2 regions of the Priestia sp. HNGD-A6 genome follow, and region 2 is predicted to be linked to the other one. Evidence: a T-box and tRNA genes for the amino acid it is inferred to sense, from the RefSeq annotation. Region 2 holds a T-box; the other holds one or more tRNA genes.
The links. A T-box is a leader RNA that pairs with one kind of tRNA and senses whether it is charged. The one in region 2 lies ahead of SCI76_RS17150 (valine--tRNA ligase), so its partner is inferred to be a tRNA-Val.
Positions count from the first base shown of each region.

Region 1: it has a tRNA-Val gene. The T-box ahead of SCI76_RS17150 (valine--tRNA ligase) is inferred to sense a tRNA for this amino acid. The anticodon was not compared.

Region 1 covers NZ_CP138621.1:2,547,714-2,563,431, forward strand. Annotated here, with positions in the region: gene SCI76_RS12780 (ABC-F family ATP-binding cassette domain-containing protein) at 1-331, shown strand, start outside; gene tsaD (tRNA (adenosine(37)-N6)-threonylcarbamoyltransferase complex transferase subunit TsaD) at 587-1,603, opposite strand; gene rimI (ribosomal protein S18-alanine N-acetyltransferase) at 1,600-2,049, opposite strand; gene tsaB (tRNA (adenosine(37)-N6)-threonylcarbamoyltransferase complex dimerization subunit type 1 TsaB) at 2,063-2,761, opposite strand; gene tsaE (tRNA (adenosine(37)-N6)-threonylcarbamoyltransferase complex ATPase subunit type 1 TsaE) at 2,758-3,228, opposite strand; tRNA gene SCI76_RS12805 (tRNA-Asp) at 3,449-3,524, opposite strand; tRNA gene SCI76_RS12810 (tRNA-Met) at 3,529-3,605, opposite strand; rRNA gene rrf (5S ribosomal RNA) at 3,630-3,745, opposite strand; rRNA gene SCI76_RS12820 (23S ribosomal RNA) at 3,814-6,749, opposite strand; rRNA gene SCI76_RS12825 (16S ribosomal RNA) at 6,975-8,526, opposite strand; tRNA gene SCI76_RS12830 (tRNA-Gly) at 8,608-8,681, opposite strand; tRNA gene SCI76_RS12835 (tRNA-Arg) at 8,686-8,762, opposite strand; tRNA gene SCI76_RS12840 (tRNA-Leu) at 8,853-8,938, opposite strand; tRNA gene SCI76_RS12845 (tRNA-Leu) at 8,961-9,043, opposite strand; tRNA gene SCI76_RS12850 (tRNA-Lys) at 9,056-9,128, opposite strand; tRNA gene SCI76_RS12855 (tRNA-Gln) at 9,133-9,207, opposite strand; tRNA gene SCI76_RS12860 (tRNA-Asp) at 9,219-9,294, opposite strand; tRNA gene SCI76_RS12865 (tRNA-Val) at 9,324-9,399, opposite strand; tRNA gene SCI76_RS12870 (tRNA-Glu) at 9,424-9,498, opposite strand; tRNA gene SCI76_RS12875 (tRNA-Ser) at 9,508-9,598, opposite strand; tRNA gene SCI76_RS12880 (tRNA-Asn) at 9,602-9,676, opposite strand; gene SCI76_RS12885 (SprT family protein) at 9,811-10,260, opposite strand; gene cmpA (cortex morphogenetic protein CmpA) at 10,370-10,486, shown strand; gene SCI76_RS12895 (Tex family protein) at 10,544-12,718, opposite strand; gene SCI76_RS12900 (PP2C family serine/threonine-protein phosphatase) at 12,803-13,408, opposite strand; gene sigB (RNA polymerase sigma factor SigB) at 13,408-14,202, opposite strand; gene rsbW (anti-sigma B factor RsbW) at 14,168-14,653, opposite strand; gene SCI76_RS12915 (anti-sigma factor antagonist) at 14,650-14,982, opposite strand; gene SCI76_RS12920 (PP2C family protein-serine/threonine phosphatase) at 15,042-15,718, opposite strand, start outside.
Region 2 covers NZ_CP138621.1:3,362,507-3,378,224, forward strand. Annotated here, with positions in the region: gene hemC (hydroxymethylbilane synthase) at 1-30, shown strand, start outside; gene SCI76_RS17120 (uroporphyrinogen-III synthase) at 30-803, shown strand; gene hemB (porphobilinogen synthase) at 821-1,801, shown strand; gene hemL (glutamate-1-semialdehyde 2,1-aminomutase) at 1,818-3,107, shown strand; gene spoVID (stage VI sporulation protein D) at 3,255-4,394, shown strand; gene ysxE (spore coat protein YsxE) at 4,472-5,521, shown strand; gene SCI76_RS17145 (hypothetical protein) at 5,533-5,730, opposite strand; T-box leader at 5,961-6,205, shown strand; gene SCI76_RS17150 (valine--tRNA ligase) at 6,288-8,930, shown strand; gene SCI76_RS17155 (folylpolyglutamate synthase/dihydrofolate synthase family protein) at 9,027-10,325, shown strand; gene SCI76_RS17160 (DUF420 domain-containing protein) at 10,482-11,039, shown strand; gene SCI76_RS17165 (hypothetical protein) at 11,225-11,419, shown strand; gene SCI76_RS17170 (A24 family peptidase) at 11,416-12,171, shown strand; gene SCI76_RS17175 (SPOR domain-containing protein) at 12,290-13,372, shown strand; gene SCI76_RS17180 (nucleoside triphosphate pyrophosphatase) at 13,484-14,053, shown strand; gene radC (DNA repair protein RadC) at 14,069-14,755, shown strand; gene SCI76_RS17190 (rod shape-determining protein) at 14,985-15,718, shown strand, end outside.

The DNA.
Region 1 (15,718 bases), 810 kb from region 2:
AAAGAAAGCAGAAATAGAGGAAATCAAAGAATTAGAAAATATAAAAGCAAACGAAGAACGTACGGTAAAAGTAGATAAACAGTCCTATAAACAAGATAAAGAACAAAAGAAATTGATGAGACAGCGAACGCGCCGCATTGAAGAAATTGAAACTGAAGTAAACAAATTAGAAGCCGCCCAAGCGGCGAATGAAGAACTTCTTTGTGACCCTGAAATTTATCAAAATCACGAAGAAGTATCAAGATTAAACGGTGAAAATGAAAAAATTTCTTCACAGTTATCCACATTAATGGAAGAGTGGGAAGAATTGCAGCTGCTTCTAGAAGAGTAGCCTATATTTTTGCGTATCTATTCATCCTATTTACTTGTTCATGCGCTTAAGAGCAAGCTTTATCCACTCTGTGAATAAATAGTGGATATCTGTCTGATTTTCATAATTAAAACTTGTTGATAACAGGTCCGTGTACTGAGTGCACGGACTTTTCCACATAATTATCCACAGTCAATTCTAAATTTATTGAATATTGTTGATAAATCATTTTTATCCACAAAAAAAGACGAATGAGAAATAAATCTCATTCGTCACTTACTCTTCCAAGTCCAAACCGGGGTTTGCATTTAATGACATATCTGAACGTTTTCCTTGAGCAAATCGTACGCTTGCTGCTGCTCCAATCATTGCGGCATTATCCGTACATAGAGATAGCGGCGGGATAATAAGCTCAATATTTGATAGGGGTTCAAATGCCTCTTCTAGCGCTGCTCTAAGCCCTTTATTAGCAGCAACTCCTCCTGCTAATAAAACTTGCTTAACGTTATATTCCTTTGCAGCTTTAATCGTTTTAGTTACTAACACATCAATGACACTCGCTTGAAAGCTAGCAGCAAGTGTTTGTGGAAGAATCTCTTCACCTTTTTGCTTCGCATTGTGGACAGTGTTAATAACTGCTGATTTTAATCCACTGAAACTAAAATCATAGGATCCTTCTTCTAGCCAAGCACGCGGCAAATCAATTAATGGCTCTCCTTCATGTGCAAGGCGGTCAATATGAGGTCCGCCTGGATATGGAAGGTTTAACGTGCGGGCTACTTTATCGTAGGCTTCTCCTGCTGCATCATCTCTTGTTTCACCGATTACTTTAAAATGACCGTGACTTTCCATGTATACAAGCTCCGTATGCCCGCCAGATACAACTAGCGATAAGAGCGGGAATTCTAGTTTTTTGATTAGCTGATTTGCATAAATATGTCCTGCAATATGATGAACACCAATTAATGGCTTTTGATGTGCAAATGCTAGCGCTTTGGCTGCATTTACGCCAATAAGAAGTGCTCCCACAAGCCCTGGTCCTTCCGTTACAGCTATTGCATCTATATCTGCAAACGTCAAGTTCGCTTGATTTAAAGTTTCTTCAACTACTACTGTAATTTGTTCTACATGATGACGAGATGCAATTTCCGGTACGACACCGCCAAATCGTTTATGGCTTTCTATTTGAGAGGCCACCACATTGGCTACAATTTCATGACCGTTTCGAATCACAGCTGCTGCTGTCTCATCACAGCTTGTTTCTAATGCTAAAATTAATTGATTTTCATTCATAAATTCACCCACATAACTAATGCATCCTCATTGTTATCAGAATAATAATTCTTACGAATACCTCCAGGTTTAAAACCTAGCTTTTGATACAATGATTGTGCAATATGATTAGATACCCTAACTTCTAATGTCATTGACGTAGCACCTAGTTTTCGAAGAACGTCCATCACGTTGCGCAGCAGCAATTCACCGAGTCCCTTGCCTCGGTAGTCTGGCAATAGCGCAATGTTGGTTACATGTGCTTCGTCAATAACAATCCACGTTCCGCAATAACCAATAATATTTTCCCCTTCTTCCATCACAATGTAGGTTGAAAATTGATTATTGGTTAACTCATTTTGAAATGCTTCTGCACTCCAAGGTGTCGTAAAAGACTTCTCTTCGATTTTCACTACTTGATCAATATCTTTAACTTCCATTAAACGAAACTTAATTGTTAGTTTCATGTTATACCTTCTTTTATCCTTTTTGCTGTGAAGCAAGCCAGTTGGCTTCTGCTTCAGCTAAACGAATGTAGTTCGGAACAAAAGTATGCACAGACTGCGGCTCTTTCTTCATTCCTAAGAAAGCCAATTCACTTGGTCTTGGGTTAAACTGCTGAACATGGGCAAATACAGCTTGTTCACTCAACACTTCTTTTAACGCCTCTTCATGCATGGAAAGATCATTGCCTATGAATAAAATAGGTTTGTTGTATGACTTTAAATGTTCCGCCCAGTCCTTATTAATAACAAGTCGATCACTTTCAACTTCTACAAGACCTCGTTCGTTATTCCATTCATATAGTCCTGTATAAAGCTGCTGACGGCGCGCATCAAATAACGGAGCAATATATCCATCAAAATAACGACCGTTTGCTGCTAGTGCCTCAAGGCTAGATACACCTATTAAAGGAATATTTAAAGTCCAAGCAAGTGTCTTGGCAATGGTAACACCAATGCGTACACCGGTATAGGACCCGGGACCGTGTGCCACTACAATACGGTCTAGCTCGCTTGGCGCAATATCACAATCTTTTAACAAAGATTCCACAGCGTTCATCACACGAACAGAGTGATTCTTTTTTAGATTCGTAATAATTTCTCCAATTACTTTGTTTTCTTCAACGACAGCAACACCCATGACAAAATTGGATGTATCAATGGCTAACATTTTCATCTTTTAAAAAGCTCCTTACATATTTCAACGTACCGACTGCCTATCGCTTTTACAAGGATTTTACGAGTCGTTTCGTTTTCATGGTAAATATTGATTTGAATATATTCATTAGGAAGCTGCTCTTCAATCAGGTGAGCCCACTCCACGACCGTCACGCCATCTCCTTCAAAATACTCATCGAACCCTAGGTCTTCAAATTCATCCCCTAGACGGTACACATCCATATGGTAAAGAGGAAGGCGACCGCTTTTGTATTCTTTAATGATAGTAAATGTCGGGCTATTCACATTGCGTTCAATTCCTAAGCCTTTAGCTAAACTTTTTGTGAATGTTGTCTTTCCAGCTCCCAAATCACCTTCAAGCAGCAGCACGTCACCAGCTTCTAATAAAGTTGCTAGACGAGCAGCCAGCTGATTAGTTTCATCAGGAGACGTAGACATAAACGTAAATTCATTAATCTCTGTCATTCATTCAGAACCTCATTTCAATCTGTATATATATATTGTAAACGTTGTGGACTATACATATCCAGTAAGAAATCCAACAATCTTTAACATCGCAATTCTACAAAGAAATTTCTTTGTATATAAAAAATTCCTTAGGATTGCTCCTAAGGACGGTAAAGTTTTATATAAAAATGGTTCAAACAATAAAAAAGACGAAACACATTGTTTCGTTTCTAAAACATGGCGGTCCCGACGGGAATCGAACCCGCGATCTCCTGCGTGACAGGCAGGCATGTTAACCGCTACACCACGGGACCATGTTGGTTGCGGGGACAGGATTTGAACCTGCGACCTTCGGGTTATGAGCCCGACGAGCTACCGAACTGCTCCACCCCGCGATGATAAAAAAGCAAAATAAAAATGCCTAGCGATGTCCTACTCTCACAGGGACAAAGTCCCAACTACCATCGGCGCTAAAGAGCTTAACTTCCGTGTTCGGTATGGGAACGGGTGTGACCTCTTTGCCATTATCACTAGACATTTATATGAGATTATTCTCTCAAAACTAGGTAACAGATTGCTGAGTAAAGCTTACGCTTTTAAAGTTTGGTTAAGTCCTCGATCGATTAGTATCAGTCAGCTACACATGTCGCCACGCTTCCACCTCTGACCTATCAACCTGATCATCTTTCAGGGATCTTACTAGCTTGCGCTATGGGAAATCTCATCTTGAGGGGGGCTTCATGCTTAGATGCTTTCAGCACTTATCCCGTCCACACATAGCTACCCAGCGATGCCTTTGGCAAGACAACTGGTACACCAGCGGTGTGTCCATCCCGGTCCTCTCGTACTAAGGACAGCTCCTCTCAAATTTCCTACGCCCACGACGGATAGGGACCGAACTGTCTCACGACGTTCTGAACCCAGCTCGCGTACCGCTTTAATGGGCGAACAGCCCAACCCTTGGGACCGACTACAGCCCCAGGATGCGATGAGCCGACATCGAGGTGCCAAACCTCCCCGTCGATGTGGACTCTTGGGGGAGATAAGCCTGTTATCCCCGGGGTAGCTTTTATCCGTTGAGCGATGGCCCTTCCATGCGGAACCACCGGATCACTAAGCCCGACTTTCGTCCCTGCTCGACTTGTAGGTCTCGCAGTCAAGCTCCCTTGTGCCTTTACACTCTACGAATGATTTCCAACCATTCTGAGGGAACCTTTGGGCGCCTCCGTTACATTTTAGGAGGCGACCGCCCCAGTCAAACTGCCCACCTGACACTGTCTCCCGGCCCGATCAGGGCCGCGGGTTAGAATTTCAATACAGCCAGGGTAGTATCCCACCGACGCCTCCACCGAAGCTAGCGCTCCGGCTTCTCAGGCTCCTACCTATCCTGTACAAGCTGTACCAAAATTCAATATCAGGCTACAGTAAAGCTCCACGGGGTCTTTCCGTCCTGTCGCGGGTAACCTGCATCTTCACAGGTACTATAATTTCACCGAGTCTCTCGTTGAGACAGTGCCCAGATCGTTACGCCTTTCGTGCGGGTCGGAACTTACCCGACAAGGAATTTCGCTACCTTAGGACCGTTATAGTTACGGCCGCCGTTTACTGGGGCTTCGATTCAGAGCTTCTCCCAAAGGATAACCCCTCCTCTTAACCTTCCAGCACCGGGCAGGCGTCAGCCCCTATACTTCGCCTTGCGGCTTCGCAGAGACCTGTGTTTTTGCTAAACAGTCGCCTGGGCCTATTCACTGCGGCTCTCTCGGGCTATACACCCTACCAGAGCACCCCTTCTCCCGAAGTTACGGGGTCATTTTGCCGAGTTCCTTAACGAGAGTTCTCTCGATCACCTTAGGATTCTCTCCTCGCCTACCTGTGTCGGTTTGCGGTACGGGCACCTCCCGCCTCGCTAGAGGCTTTTCTTGGCAGTGTGGAATCAGGAACTTCGGTACTATAATTCCCTCGTCATCACAGCTCAGCCTTTATGATGAGCGGATTTGCCTACTCATCAGCCTAACTGCTTGAACGCGCATATCCAGCAGCGCGCTTACCCTATCCTACTGCGTCCCCCCATTACTCAAACGGCGGGGAGGTGGTACAGGAATATCAACCTGTTGGCCATCGCCTACGCTTTTCAGCCTCGGCTTAGGTCCCGACTAACCCTGAGCGGACGAGCCTTCCTCAGGAAACCTTAGGCATTCGGTGGACAAGATTCTCACTTGTCTTTCGCTACTCATACCGGCATTCTCACTTCTAAGCGCTCCACCAGTCCTTACGGTCTGACTTCACAGCACTTAGAACGCTCTCCTACCACTGACATCTAAGATGTCAATCCACAGCTTCGGTGATACGTTTAGCCCCGGTACATTTTCGGCGCAGAGTCACTCGACCAGTGAGCTATTACGCACTCTTTAAATGGTGGCTGCTTCTAAGCCAACATCCTGGTTGTCTAAGCAACTCCACATCCTTTTCCACTTAACGTATACTTGGGGACCTTAGCTGGTGGTCTGGGCTGTTTCCCTTTTGACTACGGATCTTATCACTCGCAGTCTGACTCCCATGGATAAGTCTTTGGCATTCGGAGTTTGACTGAATTCGGTAACCCGTTGGGGGCCCCTAGTCCAATCAGTGCTCTACCTCCAAGACTCTCACAACATGAGGCTAGCCCTAAAGCTATTTCGGAGAGAACCAGCTATCTCCAGGTTCGATTGGAATTTCTCCGCTACCCACACCTCATCCCCGCACTTTTCAACGTGCGTGGGTTCGGGCCTCCATTCAGTGTTACCTGAACTTCACCCTGGACATGGGTAGATCACCTGGTTTCGGGTCTACAACCACATACTAAACGCCCTATTCAGACTCGCTTTCGCTACGGCTCCGCCTTATCAGCTTAACCTTGCATGGGATCGTAACTCGCCGGTTCATTCTACAAAAGGCACGCCATCACCCGTTAACGGGCTCTGACTACTTGTAGGCACACGGTTTCAGGATCTCTTTCACTCCCCTTCCGGGGTGCTTTTCACCTTTCCCTCACGGTACTGGTTCACTATCGGTCACTAGGTAGTATTTAGCCTTGGGAGATGGTCCTCCCAGCTTCCGACGGAATTTCACGTGTTCCGCCGTACTCAGGATCCACTCAAGAGGGAACGAAGTTTCAACTACAGGGTTGTTACCTTCTTCGACGGACCTTTCCAGGTCGCTTCATTTACTTCGTTCCTTTGTAACTCCGTATAGAGTGTCCTACAACCCCAAGAGGCAAGCCTCTTGGTTTGGGCTAATTCCGTTTCGCTCGCCGCTACTCAGGAAATCGCATTTGCTTTCTCTTCCTCCGGGTACTTAGATGTTTCAGTTCCCCGGGTCTGCCTTCAATATCCTATGTATTCAGATAAAGATACTGTTCCATTACGAACAGTGGGTTTCCCCATTCGGAAATCTCCGGATCAAAGCTCACTTACAGCTCCCCGAAGCATATCGGTGTTAGTCCCGTCCTTCATCGGCTCCTAGTGCCAAGGCATTCACCGTGCGCCCTTTCTAACTTAACCATTAGCGAATAAATGGTACAACATAATGTTGTGTTATTTATTGGTTTGATTAAAGAAAAGTTTCACTTTTCCTCAGCAATTACTGTTATCTAGTTTTCAAAGAACAATCGCAACCAAAATTCTTCTTATCTAGTAAGAAGAAAGTAGTATGCTTTCTATAATTGAGAGATTGAACTCTCAAAACTGAACAAAGTGTCAAAACGTACGTCATGTAAAAATCCTTAGAAAGGAGGTGATCCAGCCGCACCTTCCGATACGGCTACCTTGTTACGACTTCACCCCAATCATCTGTCCCACCTTAGGCGGCTAGCTCCTTACGGTTACTCCACCGACTTCGGGTGTTACAAACTCTCGTGGTGTGACGGGCGGTGTGTACAAGGCCCGGGAACGTATTCACCGCGGCATGCTGATCCGCGATTACTAGCGATTCCAGCTTCATGTAGGCGAGTTGCAGCCTACAATCCGAACTGAGAATGGTTTTATGGGATTGGCTTGACCTCGCGGTCTTGCAGCCCTTTGTACCATCCATTGTAGCACGTGTGTAGCCCAGGTCATAAGGGGCATGATGATTTGACGTCATCCCCACCTTCCTCCGGTTTGTCACCGGCAGTCACCTTAGAGTGCCCAACTAAATGCTGGCAACTAAGATCAAGGGTTGCGCTCGTTGCGGGACTTAACCCAACATCTCACGACACGAGCTGACGACAACCATGCACCACCTGTCACTCTGTCCCCCGAAGGGGAACGCTCTATCTCTAGAGTTGTCAGAGGATGTCAAGACCTGGTAAGGTTCTTCGCGTTGCTTCGAATTAAACCACATGCTCCACCGCTTGTGCGGGCCCCCGTCAATTCCTTTGAGTTTCAGTCTTGCGACCGTACTCCCCAGGCGGAGTGCTTAATGCGTTAGCTGCAGCACTAAAGGGCGGAAACCCTCTAACACTTAGCACTCATCGTTTACGGCGTGGACTACCAGGGTATCTAATCCTGTTTGCTCCCCACGCTTTCGCGCCTCAGCGTCAGTTACAGACCAAAAAGCCGCCTTCGCCACTGGTGTTCCTCCACATCTCTACGCATTTCACCGCTACACGTGGAATTCCGCTTTTCTCTTCTGCACTCAAGTTGCCCAGTTTCCAATGACCCTCCACGGTTGAGCCGTGGGCTTTCACATCAGACTTAAGAAACCGCCTGCGCGCGCTTTACGCCCAATAATTCCGGATAACGCTTGCCACCTACGTATTACCGCGGCTGCTGGCACGTAGTTAGCCGTGGCTTTCTGGTTAGGTACCGTCAAGGTACGAGCAGTTACTCTTGTACTTGTTCTTCCCTAACAACAGAGTTTTACGACCCGAAAGCCTTCATCACTCACGCGGCGTTGCTCCGTCAGACTTTCGTCCATTGCGGAAGATTCCCTACTGCTGCCTCCCGTAGGAGTCTGGGCCGTGTCTCAGTCCCAGTGTGGCCGATCACCCTCTCAGGTCGGCTATGCATCGTTGCCTTGGTGAGCCGTTACCTCACCAACTAGCTAATGCACCGCGGGCCCATCTGTAAGTGATAGCCGAAACCATCTTTCAATCATCTCCCATGAAGGAGAAGATCCTATCCGGTATTAGCTTCGGTTTCCCGAAGTTATCCCAGTCTTACAGGCAGGTTGCCCACGTGTTACTCACCCGTCCGCCGCTAACGTCATAGAAGCAAGCTTCTAATCAGTTCGCTCGACTTGCATGTATTAGGCACGCCGCCAGCGTTCATCCTGAGCCAGGATCAAACTCTCCGAAGAAATGTTTGACTTGCTCATTTAAAAAATAAAAATTAACGTTGACGTTTGTCGCTTTGTTCAGTTTTCAAAGTTCAATATATTTGGAGCGGGTGATGAGAATCGAACTCACGACATCAGCTTGGAAGGCTGAGGTTTTACCACTAAACTACACCCGCAATATGGCGCGCCCGAGAGGAGTCGAACCCCTAACCTTTTGATCCGTAGTCAAACGCTCTATCCAATTGAGCTACGGGCGCTTCTTATGATATTTACCGCCGTTGTTTTGGCGACTTTATTATAATATCATTTCTATTTTCTTATGTCAACACTTTTTTAAAAAGTTTTTTTGGTGCGGCCGAGAGGACTTGAACCTCCACGGGGTCGCCCCCACTAGGCCCTCAACCTAGCGCGTCTGCCATTCCGCCACGACCGCTAAATACATAAAATGAATAAGATGCGGGTGAAGGGACTTGAACCCCCACGTCGTAAAGACACTAGATCCTAAGTCTAGCGCGTCTGCCAATTCCGCCACACCCGCAAGAAATGAAAATGAGCCATGAAGGACTCGAACCTTCGACCCTCTGATTAAAAGTCAGATGCTCTACCAACTGAGCTAATGGCTCTTTATGGCTGGGCTAGCTGGATTCGAACCAACGCATGACGGAATCAAAATCCGTTGCCTTACCGCTTGGCGATAGCCCAATAATTTAAAATGGCGGTCCCGACGGGAATCGAACCCGCGATCTCCTGCGTGACAGGCAGGCATGTTAACCGCTACACCACGGGACCATCCAAAATTATGTATAAAACAGTCAAAATGGTGGAGGATGACGGGATCGAACCGCCGACCCCCTGCTTGTAAGGCAGGTGCTCTCCCAGCTGAGCTAATCCTCCACAGGATATGTAAATAAAAATCAATGGTGACCCGTACGGGATTCGAACCCGTGTTACCGCCGTGAAAGGGCGGTGTCTTAACCGCTTGACCAACGGGCCATTATAAAATGGCGGAGAAGGAGGGATTTGAACCCTCGCGCCGCTTACACGACCTACACCCTTAGCAGGGGCGCCTCTTCAGCCACTTGAGTACTTCTCCATATGGCTCCACAGGTAGGACTCGAACCTACGACCGATCGGTTAACAGCCGATAGCTCTACCACTGAGCTACTGTGGAATAATATTTATCAGACTTCTTACATTGTAATCGACATTATATGTAATGTCAATAAGTTTTTGTAATTTCTTTGCCGTTTATTTGAGACGGCTTTATTAATTTACCATAATGAATCTATTTTAGTCAAGCATCTTCTACATTTTTTTTAATTTACCTTTACACTTCCCACAAACATATTTAACTGTGTTCACTTTTCTTTTTCGAACATATTTTTGATCACACTGCATACATACATATATGTGCTCTTTTTTCTTTCCATCACTTTCTTTTTTCAATGCCTGACAAAATCGAGGTGCGTCTACTTCTTTCATTAACCTTTTAAAGTCTTGATCTCCATGCTTATACCCTTTCCCCTCAATATGCAAATGATAGTGACAGAGCTCATGTTTAATAATTTCTACTATTTCTTGTGTGCCATATTGTTCAAAGTATTTGTAGTTTACTTCTATATTAGATGTACGTAACAAATACCTTCCGCCTGTCGTACGTAACCGAGAATTAAAAGTGGCTTCATGACGAAATGGTTTGTGAAACAGCTTCAATGAAATTTCTTCTACAAGTATTTGTAAATCCTTATCATTCATCTTATATACTCCTCTACTGTATGAAATCACCTGACTAGCTCTTTGGGCATACACTTCATTACATACTCACTATTCACCTTATCATAAATGAAAAGGAGTGATTGTCCTTATGCCAATGTGGCTACAAAAACAAATGAGGCGCGCTTATTCTGAAAAAGACCGCGCACAAATAAAATTGCTCAACCAATGTTGGTTTTTTTATCAAAAAAATAATTCCGCTTCTTAAATCACTTCTTTTTACAAATAAAATTGCCTTTTCAGAAAATCTGAAAAGGCAATTTTATTATTGATGGGGCGGAATCATCGTCAGTGCAACTCTTCCTTTTTTCATATCTACGTCTTCTACCCACACATTCACCAAATCTCCTACTGAAACGACATCGAGGGGATGCTTAACGTACCGATTCGTTAATTTAGAAATATGGACTAGACCGTCTTGCTTAACTCCTATATCGATGAACGCTCCGAAGTCTACGACGTTTCGCACCGTTCCTTCAAGCTGAATACCTTTTGCTAGATCCTCTAGCTTCAAAATATCCTGACGGAGCAAAGGTTTTGGCAGTTCATCACGAGGATCTCTTTCCGGTCTTACGAGCGCTTCTATAATGTCTTTTAAAGTAAGCTCCCCTATACTTAGTTCTTCTGATATTTCGGGTAAAGAAATATGTTTTAATGCTTCTTTTACTTTCTCCGTTCCAAGTTCAGTCTCTTTCACTTCCGCTTTCTTTAAAAGCTTTTTAACGTCTCCATATGTTTCAGGATGGATACCCGTTCTGTCTAAAGGTTCTTCACCTTCTATAATACGTAAAAACCCAATACACTGCTCATATGTTTTAGCCCCTAGACGCGGAATTTTCTTCAACTGTTTTCGGTTAGAGAATTTTCCGTTTTCATCCCGATATTTTACAATGTTTTGAGCAACTGTCTTATTTAGACCAGCAACGTATTGTAGAAGCGAAGCAGAAGCCGTGTTTGCATTCACTCCTACTTGGTTTACTACTGTCTCTACAATAAAAGTCAGTGAATCATTTAATTGCTTTTGAGACACATCATGCTGATATTGCCCTACCCCTACCGACTTAGGATCGATTTTCACAAGCTCAGCCAGCGGATCTTGCAGCCTTCTGGCAATCGATACAGCGCTTCGCTCTTCTACTTGAAAATCAGGGAATTCTTCTCTAGCAACATCAGAAGCCGAATATACGCTTGCTCCCGCTTCATTCACAATCAAATAATAAACTGGGTTTTCAATTTCTTTAAGAACATCCGCTACAAATTGCTCCGTTTCGCGAGATGCCGTTCCATTTCCAATTGCCACTACTTCAATAGGGTATTCAGCGAACATTTTCTTTAATTTATTTTGTGCTTCAGCTGCTTTTCTCACAGGAGGATGTGGATAAATAACATCAATTTTTAATACCTTGCCTGTTTCATCGACTACAGCTAATTTGCAGCCTGTTCGAAAAGCTGGATCTACTCCTAATACCACTTTACCTTTCAATGGAGGTTGGAGAAGAAGTTTTCGTAAGTTTTCAGAAAAGATGTGAATGGCTCTTTCTTCCGCTTTTTCTGATAGGTCTTTACGAATTTCGCGTTCAATAGATGGTTCTATTAAGCGTTTATAAGCATCTTCTATAGCTGAGATGATATAACCTTCAGCTGAAGAATCCCTTTTCTTGATTACTTCTTTATGTAAATATGAAAGAATACGATCTGTAGGCGCGTCAATACTCACTTTTAAAATACCGTCTTTTTCTCCTCTATTCATAGCTAAAATACGGTGAGGAACGATTCGCTTTACCGCTTCTGTATATTCATAGTACATTTCATAGATATTTTTTTCATCTTTTTCCGGATCTTTGACTGAAGTAACAATTATGCCATCTTTTACAGTGGTCGTACGAATCCATTGACGGTAAGATGCTTCGTCAGAAATTTGTTCCGCTACAATGTCTAGGGCTCCCTGAATAGCTTCGTCAGAAGATTGAACTCCTGCTTCTTCATTTATGTATGTTTGCGCTTCAATGTTTACGTCAGAATTCGGGAAACTTAGTAGCCACTGTGCTAATGGTTCAAGACCTTTTTCTTTTGCTACAGTTGCTTTTGTACGTCGTTTTTGCTTAAAAGGGCGGTATAAATCTTCTACTTGCTGCAATTTCTTCGCTTGATGAATTTGAGCAGCCAGTTCCTCAGTTAATTTCCCTTGCTCTTCAATTAATCGGTGAACTTCCTCTTTACGCTCCTCTAAATTCATTAAGTAGTTCCAGGAATCTAAAATATTCCGGATTTGGACTTCATCCAAAGCACCAGTTTGTTCTTTTCTATATCGAGCAATAAAGGGAACTGTATTACCATCTTCTACTAAAGCAATTACGTTTTGTACTTGCTTGTGTGAAATCTCTACCTCTTTACTTACACGTTGAACAATTTGATTATCTAATTTCGTTGCAACAGACACAGCTTATCCTCCTACCTAAATGAAACTTTGTCTCTATTGTAACAAAACTCACATGCAATAACACATGTGAGCTAAAAAGAAAGGCTATGCAGTTGGAAGATGACCAGCGATATACGTAATATCGTCATTATGAGATCGAATTGCTGCCTGTAGGCGTGTCGACAATTGATCGACATTCATCGAGTTAGCAAAAACAGATTTAATCTCTTTTAATTCTAAGCCATCTGTATGAATCAAAAATTTAGAACCGGAGTCATATGGGAAGGTTTGTGTGCGGAACTTTTGAATTTTCCCTGATAAAAAACCTTGAATTGGCAGAGGGTACGTTAATTTCCCCTCCGGAGAATACAGATAAAAGCGGATATTACCTACATTTGTGTAATGAAATTCGTTATGTTTTTTATCAATTTTCAAAATAGCTACTGCTGCGCCTCTTGTATGTCGAGTAGCCTTGTTGCACTTAGAAATAATCTCATCTACATCTAGATGATGATGAGCTTTCGCTACATCCGTAACAGCTACAGAAGCGGCTCTGGCTTGTTCACCGCTTCCTAATCCATCTGCCACTGCACATAGAAAATAATCATCCGTTTCTTTGACATAGTAACTATCTCCACAACACACGTTCCCTTGCTTTGGCTCTTGATATATATGAGTTTGAATCGACTTTGTATTCGGGTCTACTGTCATCACGACATATACTCCGAATCGTTAGAATCTGAGCGAGCTGCAGTCCTTAGCTTATCAAGCGCTCTTCTTTGCAGTCGAGATACATGCATTTGAGAAATCCCTAATTTCTCACCGGCATCTTTTTGACTCAGATTTTCAATAAATGTATAGCGAATTACTTCTTTTTCTCTATCGCTTAATACATGAAGAATCTTTTCTAACACTAAGCGCTGATCAGTTTTCTCATAACCCGACTCTTGTTCACCTACTAAATCAAGGATTGTAACAGTACTTCCATCAGAGTCTGCTTCAATAGAATGATCAACAGACAACGCTTGATAACTTTGCCCCATCTCCATCGTTTCTAAAATTTCTTCCTCTGTCACTCCGATATGATCAGCAATTTCTTTTACTTGAGGAGATCGCTGTAAACGGGTTGTTAGCTCTTCGACAGCTGCTTTAATTTTAGGACCTAATTCTTTGATGCGGCGCGGTACGTGAACACTCCACGTTTTATCGCGTAAAAATCGCTTAATCTCTCCAATGATTGTAGGAACAGCAAACGATTCAAAACTTCTTCCAAATGAAGCATCATACCTTCTAATAGCTCCTAACAGTCCTAGCATCCCTACCTGCACAATATCTTCATGTAAGCTTCTGCCTTTTGAATAACGACGTGCAATAGATTCAACAAGGTTCTTGTAATGTACTACTAGATCACTTTGTGCTTCTTCATCCTGCGTTTTTTGAAAGCGCTCAATTCGTTCCTGAACCTGTTCTTTAGTTAATTTCATAGGTTGAGACTGTGTTTTCATCACTCTCCACCTGCTCTCTTTGCACATACTTAGTCATCATTAGCGTTACACCTTTTGAATTGACCATTTTCACTTCGTCCATTAGTGTTTCAATTAAATATAAACCAAGTCCACCTTCAGGAAGAAATTCAACTTCTTTTGATGTTTCATAAGGTCCTATATGTTCCTTAAGCTCTTCAAAATTAAAGCTTTCGCCTTTATCGACCACCATGATTTCTAAACGGTCATCAAATAAACCAAAACCTACTCTCACTTCACCATTTTCTTCATTCTTGTAAGCATGCTGTACGGCATTTGTACATGCCTCACTCACAGCAATTTTCATATCTTCAATTTCATCATAAGAAAAACCCATCCGATTCGCTACACCAGACAGCGTCAGTCGAATAATCGCTACGTAGTCTGGCTTAGCAGGAATCTTCATCTCAACAAAGTCATAAGGCTGTTTCATTTTACGCCACCTTCTACTTGTGAATTCACGTTTAAAATGTCTGTGAGGCCCGTAATATCAAATAAGCGCTTGATGCGCTCTGATACACCAACAAATTTCAAAGAGCCGTTATTTTTCTTATTAGCTTTTAACAATGCAATAAATACACCTAGTCCTGTACTATCCATGTATGATACATCGGTTAAATCAACTATAATTTCTGGTTCGTTATGTTCAGTAATTTCCATGAACTTTTCTTTTAGCTTAGGTGCTGTATATGCGTCAATCTCTCCAGCCAGCTTAATACGATATGCTTGACCGTCCTTTTGTATATCTATTTTTAAATTCATCGTATTAGTAGACCCCCTCTAATTTTGTGCTATCTTTTCTGTACCCTTATTTAGAATACTTAAACTAAACTCTTCAAAATAATCAATGTAAAGTCATCCCTCAATTGAAAATGCTGTAATTTTTCCAGCTCTTTATATACAGATTCTACAATTTCTTGAGGAGACAAATGCATGTATTTTCGAATTAATTTTATGATGTCCAATCTTTCGATAAATCCTTCTTCAGTTCTGCATTCTGTTACACCATCTGTTAACAGAACAATCATATCGCCTTTTGAAAGCTGCTGCTCGTACTGAAGATATTTCACATGGCGATCGACTCCTAGCACGAGTCCTTTTGCTTCCAAATCTTCAAATGAATCAGCTTTGGCATCATAATAAAAGCCTGGCTCATGCCCTGCAGATGCATAATCAAATAAGTTTGTCTCGGGATTATAACTTCCGTAGAACATCGTAATAAACATACTTGGATCTACGTTTCTCTCTACAATATTATTCAAGTTCTCCAATACGTAACTTGGATTTTTTCTTGAGTCCGGTAAGCTGTCCATTGCATACTTGATCATAGACATACACATTGCAGCTGGAATTCCTTTTCCAATCACATCGGCAATGGCAATACTTAACCCACCGTGCTCTTCTTCTACAAAGTGAAAATAATCTCCGTTCATCTGTTTAGCAGGTACGCTAATCGCGCCAATTTCTAAAGTTGAACTAGCCGGAACCTTTGTCCCTA
Region 2 (15,718 bases):
GACCGCGTAAAAGAGGAGCTGGACAAATAATGAGTCATGAGGCTCCTCTTTTTTTGAAAAAAGTTTTGATTACAAGAGAAGCGAAGCAGGCTCATTCATTTGCAGCACAGATTAAAAAGCTTGGAGGCATACCTTTAAGCTTACCAGTCCTCACGTTTGCACGTTCTAACAATGAAAAAGAAGTGGAAGATGTCCTGCTGTCGATTGACTGTTTTGATTGGATTGTTTTTACAAGTCAAAACGGCATTTCTTTTTTCTTTGAATGGCTAAAAGAGTTAAATATCAGTCGGAGTGCTTTAAAAAGATTAAAAGTGGCTGCGGTTGGAGAAAAAACCGCAAAATTGCTGGAAAAATACGATGTTAACGTGCAACTTGTTCCAAAAGAATACGTTGCCGAATCACTTCTTGAGTCGTTAAAAGCAAATGTGTTACATCACGAGCGAGTTCTCCTTGTACGAGGACAATTAGCCCGCTCTGTTTTAAAAGATGGGTTAAAAGAGTGTGAGGTAACGGATTTAGTTGTATATCAGACCATTCGAAATCAAGGCTCTGAACGCTTGGTTAAGCAACATTTAGAAACAGGAATTGATGCCATTACTTTTACAAGTTCTTCTACAGTGAGATTTTTTGTCGAGTTAGTTAAAGATATTCCGAATTGGCTTGAGCTTATAAATGAAACCAAAGTTGTTTGCATCGGTCCTATTACGAGTCAGACAGCGAGCGAATATGGAATTAAGCATCTTGTTCCTAACACATACACAATAAATGGTATGATAGATATGTTGGTTAGTTGTTTTGAATAATAAAGGAGGATTTTAACATGAAAGATTTACAATTTACACGTCATCGTCGTCTTCGTAATTCTGTAAATATGCGTGCGCTTGTACGTGAAACACATTTACATCCGGAAGACTTTATATATCCTATTTTTATTGTAGAAGGTGAACAAAAAAGAAATGCTGTAAAATCAATGCCAGGTGTGGATCAAATTTCTTTAGACTACTTGAATGATGAAATCCAAGAGTTAGTCGATTTAGGAATCAAGTCAGCTATGGTATTTGGTGTTCCCGCTGAAAAAGATGCGGTCGGCTCACAGGCATACCATGACCACGGAATTGTCCAAAAAGGTATTCGTCAAATTAAAGAAAATTTTCCAGATTTTGTTGTTATCGCAGATACATGCTTGTGTCAATACACAGATCATGGCCACTGTGGTGTAATTGAAGACGGAAAAATCTTAAACGATCCTAGCCTTGACTTACTAGCGCGTACAGCGGTTAGTCAAGCTAAAGCAGGAGCGGATATTATTGCGCCTTCAAACATGATGGACGGTTTCGTGGCAGCTATTCGCCACGGTCTAGACGAAGCTGGATTTGAAGATGTGCCGGTGATGTCTTATGCTGTTAAATATGCATCTGCTTTTTACGGACCATTCCGTGATGCAGCGCATTCTTCTCCTCAATTTGGAGACCGTAAAACATATCAAATGGACCCAGCTAATCGCTTAGAGGCACTTCGAGAAGCGGAATCTGATGTCGAAGAAGGAGCAGATTTCTTAATTGTAAAACCAGCTCTATCATATTTAGATATTATGCGCGATGTGAAAAATACGTTTAATTTACCTGTAGTGGCTTATAATGTGAGCGGTGAATATTCAATGATTAAAGCGGCAGCTCAAAACGGCTGGGTAAATGAAAAAGAGATTGTTCTTGAAAAATTAATTAGCATGAAGCGTGCAGGAGCGGATTTAATTGTAACGTATCATGCTAAAGACGCAGCACGCTGGTTATCTGACAAGTAATTAAGGAGGCTTACACATGAGAAGTTATGAAAAGTCAAAAGCAGCTTTTTTAGAAGCGCAGCAACTAATGCCGGGTGGAGTAAACAGTCCTGTTCGTGCATTTAAATCAGTAGATATGGATCCTATTTTTATGGAACGAGGAAAAGGCGCTACGATTTACGATATTGACGGCAACAAATATATTGACTACGTCTTATCATGGGGACCTTTAATTCACGGACATTCCAACGATCAAGTAGTTGAAGCAGTAAAAAAAGTAACGGAATCTGGTACAAGCTTTGGTGCACCAACATTAATTGAAAATGAGCTCGCTAAAGTTGTGATTGAGCGCGTTCCTTCAATCGAAATCGTCCGTATGGTGAGTTCAGGTACGGAAGCAACGATGAGCGCACTGCGTTTAGCGCGTGGCTATACGGGCCGCAACAAAATTTTAAAATTTGAAGGCTGTTACCATGGACACGGTGACTCTCTTCTCATTAAAGCTGGCTCAGGCGTTGCAACGTTAGGCCTACCAGATAGCCCGGGAGTGCCTGAAGGAATCGCTAAAAACACGATTACAGTGCCGTACAATGATTTAGAAAGCGTACAATATGCTTTTAAAGAATTCGGAGATGACATTGCCGGAGTAATCGTTGAACCGGTAGCAGGAAATATGGGTGTGGTACCGCCGCAGCCAGGTTTCTTACAAGGGCTTCGTGATATCACATCAGAATATGGCTCACTGCTCATTTTTGATGAAGTAATGACAGGGTTCCGCGTAGCGTACAACTGTGCACAGGGCTACTACAACATTACGCCTGACTTAACTTGCTTAGGAAAAGTAATCGGTGGTGGTTTACCAGTAGGTGCTTACGGTGGTAAAGCTGAAATTATGGAGCGAGTTGCACCAAGCGGCCCGATTTATCAAGCAGGTACATTATCAGGTAATCCGCTTGCGATGACAGCTGGATACGAGACATTAACACAGCTGACACCTCAATCCTACGATGAGTTCATTCGTAAAGCAGATCGCTTAGAAGAAGGATTGATGGCAGCAGCTGAAAAATATGATGTGCCGTTTACCGTAAACCGAGCTGGTTCAATGATCGGTTTCTTCTTCACAAACGAACAGGTCATAAATTACGAAACAGCGAAAACATCGAATTTAGATTATTTTGCAGCTTACTATCGTGAAATGGCTAATGAAGGCGTGTTTTTACCTCCTTCTCAATTCGAAGGAATGTTTTTATCAACTTCTCATACAGATGCAGACATTGAACATACAATTGCAGCAGCTGAAAAAGCTTTTTCAAAGTTGCGTGGATAAACAGCTAAATAGAAATAACTTTTATAAAGAAGCTTACGGAGGATTCCGTAAGCTTTTTTAGTTTTCAAGACATATTTTAATTTATTTGTTCATACATCTTTAATGACCGCGCTATTACCTGGCGGGTGTTGGAAGGGGGAGAACAATTTGTCGCAGGATAATTTATCATGTCTGCGTTTTTCCGTAGAAGAATCAGTATGGTTTCAAAAAGGACAGGAAGTCTCACAACTTTTGTCTATCTCCTTAGAGCCTCAAGTATCTATTCAAGAATATGACCAATATGTGTCTATTCGAGGAGCATTACAATTAACAGGTGAATACGAAACGTACGAGGGAGAGCACTCGTTACGCGAATATACAAATGAGAATCAAGTGCAATCTATCTCTGTCCGTGAAGACGGAACGGCTGAATTATCACATCAATTTCCTGTTGATATTACCATTCCTAAAAATCGTATTCAAAGTATTGAAGATGTATATGTATCTATTGATTTATTTGATTATGAATTACCAGGCACAAATCAGCTGCAGCTAATGGCTGACTTGTCCATCACAGGATTGTACGGGGAACAGCATGAAGAACAAGAACGAGAAGAAGAGGAAGAGTTTGCGGAAGAACAGCACATCGTCTCCTATGAAGAAGCAGACGATGCTGAAGAGGTATATACTGAAAACTTTGCTCAAGAAGAAGAGAAACAAGAGGAGCAAGAGTTTGACGTAAGCTATCGTGAAGCTCCCGCACTTTTAGAGGCAGAGGCTATTGAAGAAGATCATTCAGAAAAGCCTCCTAGTTATTTTTCATCTGTATTTAAAAAAGAATCTCGTGCTGAGCCGGTCGTGGAATATGAAGAGGAAGCATATGAACCATTTGAAGTCGAAGTGAAAAAAGAGGCACCAATCGAGGAAGAAAGAGAAGACAACGTGATTGAGCTCTTTCAGCTTCGTCAAGAGCAAGAAAGCTTCGAAGAATCGCAAGCTAGTGAATTAAATACGTATGCTGACGTTCAACAAGAGGCTGAGCAAGAAAAGGAAAAGATTATTGTTGAATTTCGGAAAGAAGAAAATGAAAGCGGCCGAAATGAAAACGCCCTTTATTTAACAAAGCTCTTTTCGCGGGAAGAAGAAGCTTTTTCAACGTGGAAGCTTTGTATTGTTCAAGACGGAGATTCGCTTGATACGATAGCAAACCGCTATAATACGAATGTACAAAACATTTTACGAGTGAATAATTTAGGAGATGAATATGAGCTGGAAGAAGGAAGCATCTTAAATATTCCCGTTCGTTAAAGTCGGAAAGAAAACAGTTTTGACGCATATAATGTCTTAACTGTTTTCTTTATTTTTTACGAGGAAGGAGAATATAGATGCAGCGGACAGTAGCAGACTACAAAGTATTGTTAAAAGAATATGACTTAGATGTTGACTTTATCGAAGACTACGGAAAAGTAAAAAAAGTCTATACAAAAACTGGCGTATTTGCGCTTAAAGAAATGGCGAATCATCAAGAGCGAAATCAGAACTTCATTCAAAAGTTGCAGAACGTGTATCAAAAAGGGTGGATGGGCTTTGTCCCTATTTATCAAACGAAGCGTTCTCAGCCCATTGTTTCAGATGAAAGCGGCTCGTATTACTTAATGCCGTGGCTCCCAAATAACCCAACCGAAGAGCGTGATATTCGATATCATAAATTATTTCAAGAGCTTGCTAAGCTTCACGGCGCTTCGGCGCAGGAAGTAGAAGTAAAAAAAGAAGATATAGAAAATCATTATACATCGATGAAAGAAACGTGGGAAAAACGTCAGGAAGAGCTGAAACAGTACGTAGTAGAATGCGAGAAGAAAGTGTATATGTCCCCGTTTGAATTGCATTACTGTACATTTTATTATGAAATGACAAGAGCGCTTGAGTTTGGTTTTGGAAAGCTCGATCAGTGGAACGATGAAATGGAAGAAAAGGAAAAGATCCGGCTAGTTACGTCTCATGGAAAGCTATCGGCTAAACATTTTATCTATGACGAACGGGGAAATGGTTTTTTTATTAACTTTGAACATGCAAAAGATGCTTCACCGATTTATGATTTGGTCTCATTTTATTTCCGTACTCTTCGCACGTACCCAGTAACTACCTATGACAGCTATGAGTGGTTTAGTACGTATGAAAAACATTTTGCTCTCAGAGAAGAGGAAAGACTGCTTTTGCACAGTTATTTAGCGTTTCCAGAGCCCTTGTATCAGTGTATCGTTCAATATAGGCAGCATAAAGAAAGTAAAACGGAGCTTGAACATATGCAGTCATTTATTCGAGCATACTGGCTGACGAAAAACATTGAACAGCTCAATATTAAAATATTTGAAGTAGATCAGCAAAAAAAAATGGCAGCGGAAGCAGCTGCACAAGCCCAAGCGAACGAATAGCGCTTGGGTTTTTAAATCCAGTCCGAATATAAAGCAACCGCTAGTATGGCAAGCAGTGCCAACAACAGTACATCAAAGGTTGTGGGGAAGAATAGTGTACGTATACCTTGAAAAATTGTTAAAGGAACAATAAACTGTCCACAAGCCGCTCCTGCTGTTTTGAGCCACCGCTGCAGCTGATACGAATTTACATTTATTCGTTTCTTCATTTGTACATGCCCCTTTCAATCCACGTGCCCAGGTTAAAGTAAGTATATGAAAAAAGAAAGAAATGGTGCCATTTTTTTGAGCGGACTTTTCATTTTATTTCCAAAATTAGCGAGTGAATGAAAAAATAAAGAGCAGAACAAAAAAATTATGAATATAATCATAAAAAAATGGAGAAGATTATTGACGATTCAACATTTTTTCATATAGTATAATTAAGAGAAATTCATACATAAATACAGTGAATAGGAAGAGTACGGGATGTTCGTCTTTCAGAGAGAGAAATCAGCTGCTGTGAGATTTCTTAAGAATGTGCACTCGGAATGTCGCCTATGAGTAGCTTTTTTGAACAGCTGCATAGCTCAGTAGAAAAAGCCGGTTAATCAACCGTTATGAAATGAAGTGTATAGGCTTATCAAACGGGATACGTCTATAAAAAAAGGTGGTACCGCGAAATCAACTCCTTTCGTCCTTTTATTAGGAAAGGAGTTTTTTTATGTTTATAAAAGCTTTACACAGTTTCTAAAGACTGAAACTTTATATTATGGAGGTATACATTATGTCTGAAAAAGAAGTGACTCTTCCAACGAAGTATGATCCAAAAGCCGTTGAAGAAAATCGTTATCAGTATTGGTTAGACGGGAAGTTTTTTGAAGCAACAAATGACCCTGAAAAAGAGCCATATACAATTGTAATTCCACCCCCAAACGTAACGGGCAAGCTGCATTTAGGCCACGCTTGGGATACAACGTTACAAGACATCTTAACGCGTATGAAGCGCATGCAAGGCTATGACGTTTTATGGCTTCCTGGCATGGACCATGCGGGGATTGCAACGCAGGCAAAAGTAGAAGAAAAGCTTCGCAGCGAAGGGAAAAGCCGCTACGATCTAGGCCGCGAAAATTTTGTAGCCGAAACGTGGAAATGGAAAGAAGAATATGCAAGCTTTATTCGCCAGCAGTGGTCGAAGCTAGGACTTGGCTTAGACTATTCACGCGAGCGCTTCACGCTTGATGAAGGCCTTTCTAAAGCAGTGCGCGAAGTATTCGTAACGCTTTACAAAAAAGGGTTAATCTATCGCGGAGAATATATTATTAACTGGGATCCAGCTACAAAAACAGCTCTTTCAGACATCGAGGTTATTTACAAAGATGTACAAGGTGCGTTTTATCATATGCGCTATCCGTTGGCAGATGGTTCTGGACATATTGAAATCGCAACAACTCGTCCTGAAACAATGCTAGGAGATACGGCTGTAGCTGTTCACCCTGAAGATGATCGCTATAAGCACTTAATCGGCAAAAAGGTTGTCCTTCCGATTGTAGGTCGTGAAATTCCAATCGTAGGCGATGATTATGTAGATATGGAATTCGGTTCTGGTGCGGTAAAAATTACGCCTGCTCATGACCCGAACGATTTTGAAATTGGAAACCGTCATAATTTAGAGCGTATTTTAGTGATGAATCAAGACGGCACGATGAATGACAAAGCAGGTAAATATGAAGGAATGGATCGTTTTGCTTGCCGTAAGCAAATTGTTAAAGACCTTCAAGAAGACGGCGTATTGTTCAACATTGAAGACCACATGCATTCAGTAGGTCACAGTGAACGAAGCGGTGCCGTTGTTGAACCTTATTTATCAACTCAGTGGTTTGTAAAAATGCAGCCGTTAGCAGATAAAGCAGTAGATCTTCAAAAACAAGAAGAAAAAGTAAACTTTGTGCCTGATCGTTTTGAAAAGACATACTTACACTGGATGGAAAATATTCGCGACTGGTGTATTTCGCGTCAGCTTTGGTGGGGACATCGCATTCCAGCTTGGTATCATAAAGAAACTGGAGAAGTATACGTAGATCATGAGGCTCCAGCAGATATCGAAAACTGGGAACAGGATTCAGATGTATTAGACACATGGTTCAGTTCAGCGCTATGGCCGTTCTCAACAATGGGCTGGCCGGATGTGGATGCAGCTGATTTCAAACGCTACTACCCAACAAATGTGCTTGTAACGGGCTACGACATTATTTTCTTCTGGGTATCTCGTATGATTTTCCAAGGTCTTGAATTTACGGGTAAACGTCCGTTTGACGATGTACTTATTCACGGTCTTGTACGAGATGCTGAAGGTCGTAAGATGAGTAAATCACTTGGTAACGGCGTAGATCCAATGGAAGTAATCGAGAAATACGGTGCAGATTCTCTTCGCTATTTCTTATCTACAGGAAGCTCACCGGGACAAGATTTACGCTTCAGCTTTGAAAAAGTCGAAGCGACGTGGAACTTTGCAAATAAAATTTGGAATGCTTCTCGTTTTGCATTAATGAACATGGACGGCATCACATTTGAAGAGCTTGATTTATCAGGCGAAAAGTCAGTTGCGGATAAATGGATTTTAACGCGCTTAAATGAAACGATTGAGCACGTAACAAAATTAGCTGACAAATATGAATTTGGTGAAGTTGGACGCATTCTTTATAACTTTATTTGGGATGACTTCTGCGATTGGTATATTGAAATGGCTAAACTTCCTCTTTACGGAGAAGATGAAGCAGCTAAAAAGACCACTCGCTCAATTTTAGCTTATGTACTTGATAACACAATGCGACTTTTACATCCATTCATGCCGTTTATTACTGAAGAAATTTGGCAAAGCTTGCCGCATGAAGGTGAATCAATTACAGTAGCTAAATGGCCGGAAGTACGCGCTGAGCTTTCGGATAAAGAAGCTGCTAACGATATGCGTTTACTTGTAGATATTATCCGTGCTGTTCGTAACATTCGTGCTGAAGTGAACACGCCGATGAGCAAACAAGTAAAATTATTTATTAAAGCTAAAGATGAAAATATTCAAAGTCAGCTTGAAAAGAATCGTGCGTATGTAGAACGTTTCTGTAATCCAAGTGAGCTTGTGATTTCAACCGATGTTTCATTAGATGAAAAAGCGATGACTGCTGTTGTAACAGGCGCAGAATTAATTTTACCTCTTGAAGGTTTAATTAATATCGAAGAAGAAATCGCCCGTTTAGAAAAAGAATACGATAAGTTAAACAAAGAAGTAGAACGTGTACAAAAGAAATTAAACAACCAAGGCTTTATTGCAAAAGCGCCTGCTAAAGTAGTAGAAGAAGAGCGTGCAAAAGAGCAAGATTACGTTGAAAAACGTGAAGCTGTTCAGTCTCGTATTGCTGAATTACGCGGATAATCAATGGGTTAATAAACCAACAGAAAAAGCGTGGCTTGTATAGCGACGCTTTTTCTTTACATAATAATAGCGATGGAAAAGAAAGGTGAATAAAAGATGATAACGACATATGAAGAAGCGCTTGATTGGATTCATAACAGACTTCGCTTTGGAATCAAGCCGGGGTTAGAACGAATGGAATGGATGCTAGAGCAGCTTGATTTTCCGCAGCAAAATATAAATGCTATTCACGTTGCTGGGACGAATGGTAAAGGTTCTACTGTTTCGTATTTGCGAAATATGTTAGAAGAAGCAGGGTATAAAGTTGGAACGTTTACTTCCCCTTATATCGAAACATTTAATGAGCGGATTAGCGTGAATGGACAGCCTATTTCAAATGAAGCAATGACCGCTCTTGTTCAGGAAGTAAAGCCTGTAGTGGAGCGACTAGAACATACGGACTTAGGGTCAGCTACGGAATTTGAAGTGATTACAATCATGGCTTTTCTTTATTTCGGCTATCATGATTCAGTTGACTATGTTGTGTTTGAAACAGGTCTTGGGGGACGATATGATTCAACAAACGTTGTGAATCCTATGGTGAGTATTATTACAAACATTGGATTTGATCACATGGCGATACTAGGTGATACGGTAGAAGAAATTGCAGCAGAAAAAGCGGGGATTATTAAAAAAGAAGTCCCTATTATTACTGGTGCAGAGCAAGTAAAGGCGCTTGACGTCATTACAGAAGAGGCAAATTTGAAGCAGGCTTCGTTATTTGTGTTAGGAAAAGAATTTAAAATTGAAAACTATGAGCCCTTAGCAAATGGAGAAGGCTTTACGTTAAAAACGCCGTATGGTATATTTGAACACTTGCAATTAAATATGCTTGGCTATCATCAAGTTAAAAATGCAGCTTTGGCTGTGATGGCCGTTTGTTATTTAAAAGAAAAGAAAAAGCTTTCTATCTCCAATGAGCAAATGATAAAAGGGATTCAGCATACAAAGTGGAACGGCCGCTTTGAGATAGTAAATGAGCATCCTTTAACGATTATTGACGGGGCTCATAATGCAGAAGGCATTGATAGCTTGTTATCTACTTTACGCCTTCATTATGAAGATCGAAACATTCATTTAATCTTCAGCTGCTTAAATGATAAAAGCGCTGATCGAATGGTCCAAGAACTTGAAACAATCGCTGCAAGTATTACATTTACGTCGTTTGACTTTCCTCGTGCTCGCGCAGCTGGGGAACTTTATGAGATGAGTACTCATCGTAATAAGCATATGGACGAGGAGTGGAAAAAAGCAATTGCTTACGTAAAGGAAAAGGCGACAGGTGAACAAGACATGGTCGTGATTACAGGGTCTCTGTATTTTATATCAGAAGTGCGGGCCTTTCTTCTCAAATGAGCAGAAGCAGCAAGTGAAATCTTGCTGCTTTTAACATAATGTAAGAAAGGGATACAAATAATAAGGAAGCACTAAGTTCAAAGTATTGTCACTTTCACCCCCTAGGTAAGTGATATATAATAAACATGTACATCACTAAATAAGGAGATTGTTAACATGAGTAAGAATAATGAAAAAATTGTACCGAAAAGTAATAAAAACTTTACCGGTATTATTCTTACCTTTTCAGTGATAGCGAATGTTATTATCTTACTGCTATTCTTTTCGAATATTGGCTATCAAGGAAAAGTAAGTTTTGATTTGACTATCTTTCCACGGTTAAATGCTATTTTGAATAGTTTTACGTTTATTTTTTTAGTTGCAGCGTTGATTTCAATCTTTAGAAAAAACATCAATGCTCATAGAGGGTTTATCTTAGCGGCATTCACTTCTACACTGCTCTTTTTAGTTTCATATTTAACGTTCCACTATATCTCAACGGAAACAGCTACGTTTGGTGGAGAAGGAATTGTTCGTCCCATTTACTTCTTTATTTTGATCACACACAGTTTCTTAGCAGCGATTATCGTTCCGCTGGCACTGTTTGCACTTGTGTGGGGCTGGACAATGCAAGTTGAAAAACATAAAAAAATTGTGCGATGGACAATGCCAATCTGGCTTTATGTAAGCCTTACAGGTGTAATTGTCTACTTATTTATGGCTCCTTACTATTAAAAAACGTCTGCTTTTGCAGACGTTTTTTTATGCTGTTTTTGTTTTTTAGTGGTATAATCCTTATTACCTATAAAAGGTGTGTTTTAAGGAAGGAGGCATACAGAATATGACTTTTATGGGTATTAAGATTCAGTTTATTAATGAAGGAGCTGTTTGATACTAATCAATAAAAGAGAGGTGTGGAAATGAATAAACTGTCAAAAGAGAATAAAGGACTTTCTCTCACGCAAGTGATTATACTGGTTATCGTAATAGGTCTTCTAGCAGCTTTTCTCATACCGTTTATTGGCAGCTATTTAAAAGGAAAAGATACATTGCCCCATTCAAAAGAAAATCTACAGTTAGTATTCTATACCCCTGAAATGGAAGGAGTCGTATGAGTATAATTTACCTTTATCTATTCGTTTCAGGTATCACTCTAGGTTCATTTTACAACGTAGCAGGCCTTAGAATTCCTCAGGGAAAATCTATTTTATCTGCAAGATCTCATTGTCCACACTGTTTATACGTTCTTTCTCCACAACAGTTAATCCCCGTAGTCTCCTACATTAAAAATGCAGGAAAATGTAGTATGTGTCGCAAAAAAATCTCCTTCATCTACCCGTTCGTAGAATTTTCGACAGGAAGTTTATTTGTATATGCTTTTTTAAAATTGAATATGACGTTAGAACTGATTGTCATATTAACTTTTGTTTCTTTTTTAACAATTATCGTTGTCTCAGATATAGCCTATATGATTGTCCCAAATAAGGTGCTGCTTTTCTTTTTGCCTATCTTTCTTCTTGAGCGTCTTTTCATTCCATTAACTTCGTGGAGTGATTCTTTAATGGGAGGAGGAATCGCATTTTTTCTCCTCTTTCTAATCGCATTTCTCAGCAGAGGAGGCCTTGGAGAAGGAGATATTAAATTGTATGGTTTGATTGGTATTGTGCTTGGAGTAAAGCTTGTTTTGCTATCACTTTTTTTAGCTATATTAATAGGCGGAACCGTTAGTATAGGAGCATTGTTAATGAAAAAGGCAAAGGTAGGTGTACCAATTCCTTTCGTTCCTTTTATTTTTATAGGGACAATCGCTGCTTATTTTCATGGAAACGAATTGATAGATTGGTATGTTAGCAACTATTTTTATTGAGCTTCAAGTCTTCGACAAAGTTAAAATTTCTGTAACTAAATAGCGAAAACCTTTTGTAACAAGACGACAAATGTCTTGTTATTTTTTTTTTCTTCTATGATAGCATGGAAAAAAGTGTATGTTTTATGTCGGTTTACCTCAGCTTACAACCGGTACTAAGACTACGTTAACTAAAGGCGGTGGGGCAGTGGACAAGCAGGAACGAAAAATTTCAATTAAAATCAATGGTCAATCTAAGGATGAGAAGGATGAACAAGCGCCGGAAAAAGACGAATTTACGTGGGTTCTTCCGGAACCGGCATCCAAAGATTCTCATGTGGAAGAAAATAAAGTGGTGTTTATTGAAGATGTAAGAAATGAAAAGAAGAAAAAGCCGCGATTACATCCTAAAAATGTTTCGATTAAAACAGTAAACGGCGGTGTGATCAAACGAACGGCTGTGATTGTATTGCTAGCAGTCGGAATAGGCAGCGGCATTGGTATGGTTGGTGTGAAAATGATGACAGGAAGCGAACAGCCTGTAAGCAAAGCACAAACAAGTGAGCGAGCGAAAGAAGAAAAAGCTGCTCAAACAGCGTCTGCCACTGAAAGTGTTGGTAAAGCTGAAAAGAAAAGCGAACAGGAATCGAAGGATACGTCAGCTGCTGCTTCTACTTTAGACCCTTTTTCCTTTTACATTGTGCAAGCAGGTGCTTTTTCATCAAAAGCTGCTGCAAATAAAGCAATGGATAAATGGAAAGAAGAGAACGAAGCAGGCGAGATTTTTTCACCTAAAACCTATTCTCTTGTCGTTGGTGCTGCCACTGGAGAGGAAAAAGCAAAGGCACTTAGTAAAACGTATAAACAACAAGGTAAAGATGTATATGTAAAGTCTTATGAAATTAAGCCCACTAGCGAATTAGGGAAAAAAGATCAAACGGTTATAACAACAGCGCAGCCGTTTATGGCTAATCTCTTAGATCAATCTGTTAAAGCGATTGAGGGAGAGCGGGTAGCCGATATCAAATCTTTGAAAAAAGAGCTGACAAAAGTTCAGAAAGAAGCGTCAAATGAAGACATTAAAACCATGGTGAGCACCCTTCAAAAGGCTGCGGCTTCTCTATCTTCATATGAAGACAATAAAAGCAGTAAAGACGCTTGGCTTGCTCAGCGATACGTGTTAAAAGCTCTTCAGCAGTATGAAAGCCTTGTAACGTCTTAACAGGTGAGGTAGTGTAATGCTGCCTCACTTGTTTATTGTCATTTAGAGATGAAATTGCTAAAATAACGGTGTGTCCTTCTTTTTTAAAATCAAAATGCAAAGGTGAGATGTATGAAACAAACATTAATTTTAGCCTCAGGCTCTCCTCGTCGAAAAGAATTACTTCAGCAGCTTCACATTCCCTTTACCGTTCACGTTAGTACAATTGAAGAAATCGTCAATCCATCATACACTCCGTCCGAGGTAGTAATGGATTTAGCTAGGCAAAAAGCAGTGGACGTCGCTTCGCATTATAAAGAGGATATGGTCCTAGGCGCCGATACAGTTGTCGTATATGGCAATCGTATTTTAGGAAAGCCAAAAACGAAACAAGAAGCGATTGAAACACTTACGATGCTGTCAGGTCAAAAACATCAGGTGTTAACTGGAGTAGCGTTCGTATCAAATGCAAAAGTTCATACGTTTTATGAACAAACTGATGTAGAGTTTTGGCCGATTGAACAAGATGAAATCGTACAGTACGTAGAGTCAGGAGAGCCTATGGACAAGGCTGGTTCTTATGGAATTCAAGGGCTCGGTGCTGCGCTAGTTAAAAAAATTGAAGGAGACTATTTCTCCGTGGTGGGCTTGCCGCTCTCCCGAACAATACGTGAGCTAAAACAATACGGTTTCGTCTACTAAAAAGGAGTGACGAAATTGGATCAATCATTGCTAATTAAAGATTTTCCTCAAGATGAAAGACCTCGAGAGCGCCTTGTGGCAATGGGTGCTTCTAGTCTTTCTAACCACGAGCTTATTGCTATTTTGCTGCGCACCGGAACCAAAGATGAATCTGTTCTTCAGCTGTCCAATCGCATATTAACGCATTTTGAAGGTCTTCAACTTTTACAGCATGCATCGCTTGATGAAATGATGAATATTAAAGGTATCGGACCCGCAAAAGCGATTCAAATTATAGCGGCTATTGAAATAGGTAAGAGGATTGTACAGCGGAAATCTAGTGAGCGATATACCATTCATGGCCCTGAAGACGGAGCTAATTATGTGATGGAAGAAATGCGCGTGCTGTCCCAAGAGCATTTCGTCTGTTTATACCTCAACACGAAAAATCAAGTTCTCCACAAGCAAACCATTTTTATCGGAAGCCTCAATTCATCTATTGTCCATCCAAGAGAAGTATTTAAAGAAGCCTTTCGCCGTTCAGCTGCATCTCTTATTTGTATTCATAATCATCCCTCCGGCGACCCTACTCCCAGCAGAGAAGATATAGAGGTAACGAAGCGCTTAAAAGAGTGCGGATTTATCATAGGAATTGAATTGTTAGATCATTTAATTATCGGAGATCGAAAATATATTAGTTTAAAAGAAAAAGGATACATGTAAGGCTATGCTTTTTAAAATCCTTGGGTTATAATAGTAGTCATGATTTTAAATGACAAGTTCTTTACAATCATTCGTTATTAATAGACAAAGTATGACTTTTTATCATACAATATTTGGCGTTGACATCTATGAAAAAAGTATAGAAAATAAAAAATGTTACTTATGAAATGAAGAAATTGAATTATGGAATTTTTACCTTTGCATTTTGGTAAGAGAAAGGAAGAGACACATGTTTGGAATCGGTACTAGAGACCTTGGAATAGATTTGGGTACTGCAAATACGCTCGTTTATGTAAAAGGAAAAGGAATTGTTGTGCGTGAGCCGTCTGTTGTGGCTTTGCAAACTGATACAAAACAAATCGTTGCGGTAGGTAACGATGCAAAAAATATGATTGGTCGTACACCTGGGAACGTAGTAGCCCTTCGTCCAATGAAAGATGGAGTTATTGCAGATTACGAAACAACTGCGACGATGATGAAATATTACATCAATCAAGCTCAAAAAACAAAAAGTTTGTTTGCGGGTAAGCCGTATGTAATGGTTTGTGTACCTTCTGGCATTACAGCTGTTGAGAAGCGTGCCGTTATTGATGCGACTCGTCAGGCTGGCGCGCGTGATGCGTATACAATTGAAGAACCGTTTGCTGCAGCAATCGGGGCCAATCTACCGGTTTGGGAGCCAACGGGAAGTATGGTAGTAGATATTGGTGGAGGAACAACAGAAGTTGCGATTATTTCTTTAGGCGGAATCGTAACATGTCAGTCAATCCGTATCGCTGGGGACGAGATGGATGAAGCGATTATTCAATATATTCGCAAGAATTACAATTTAATGATCGGTGAGCGTACGTCAGAAGCATTAAAAGTAGAAGTCGGTTCTGCCGGAATTCCAGAAGGTATTGAAAACATGGAAATTCGCGGACGTGACTTACTAACAGGTCTACCGAAAACAATCGAAATTTC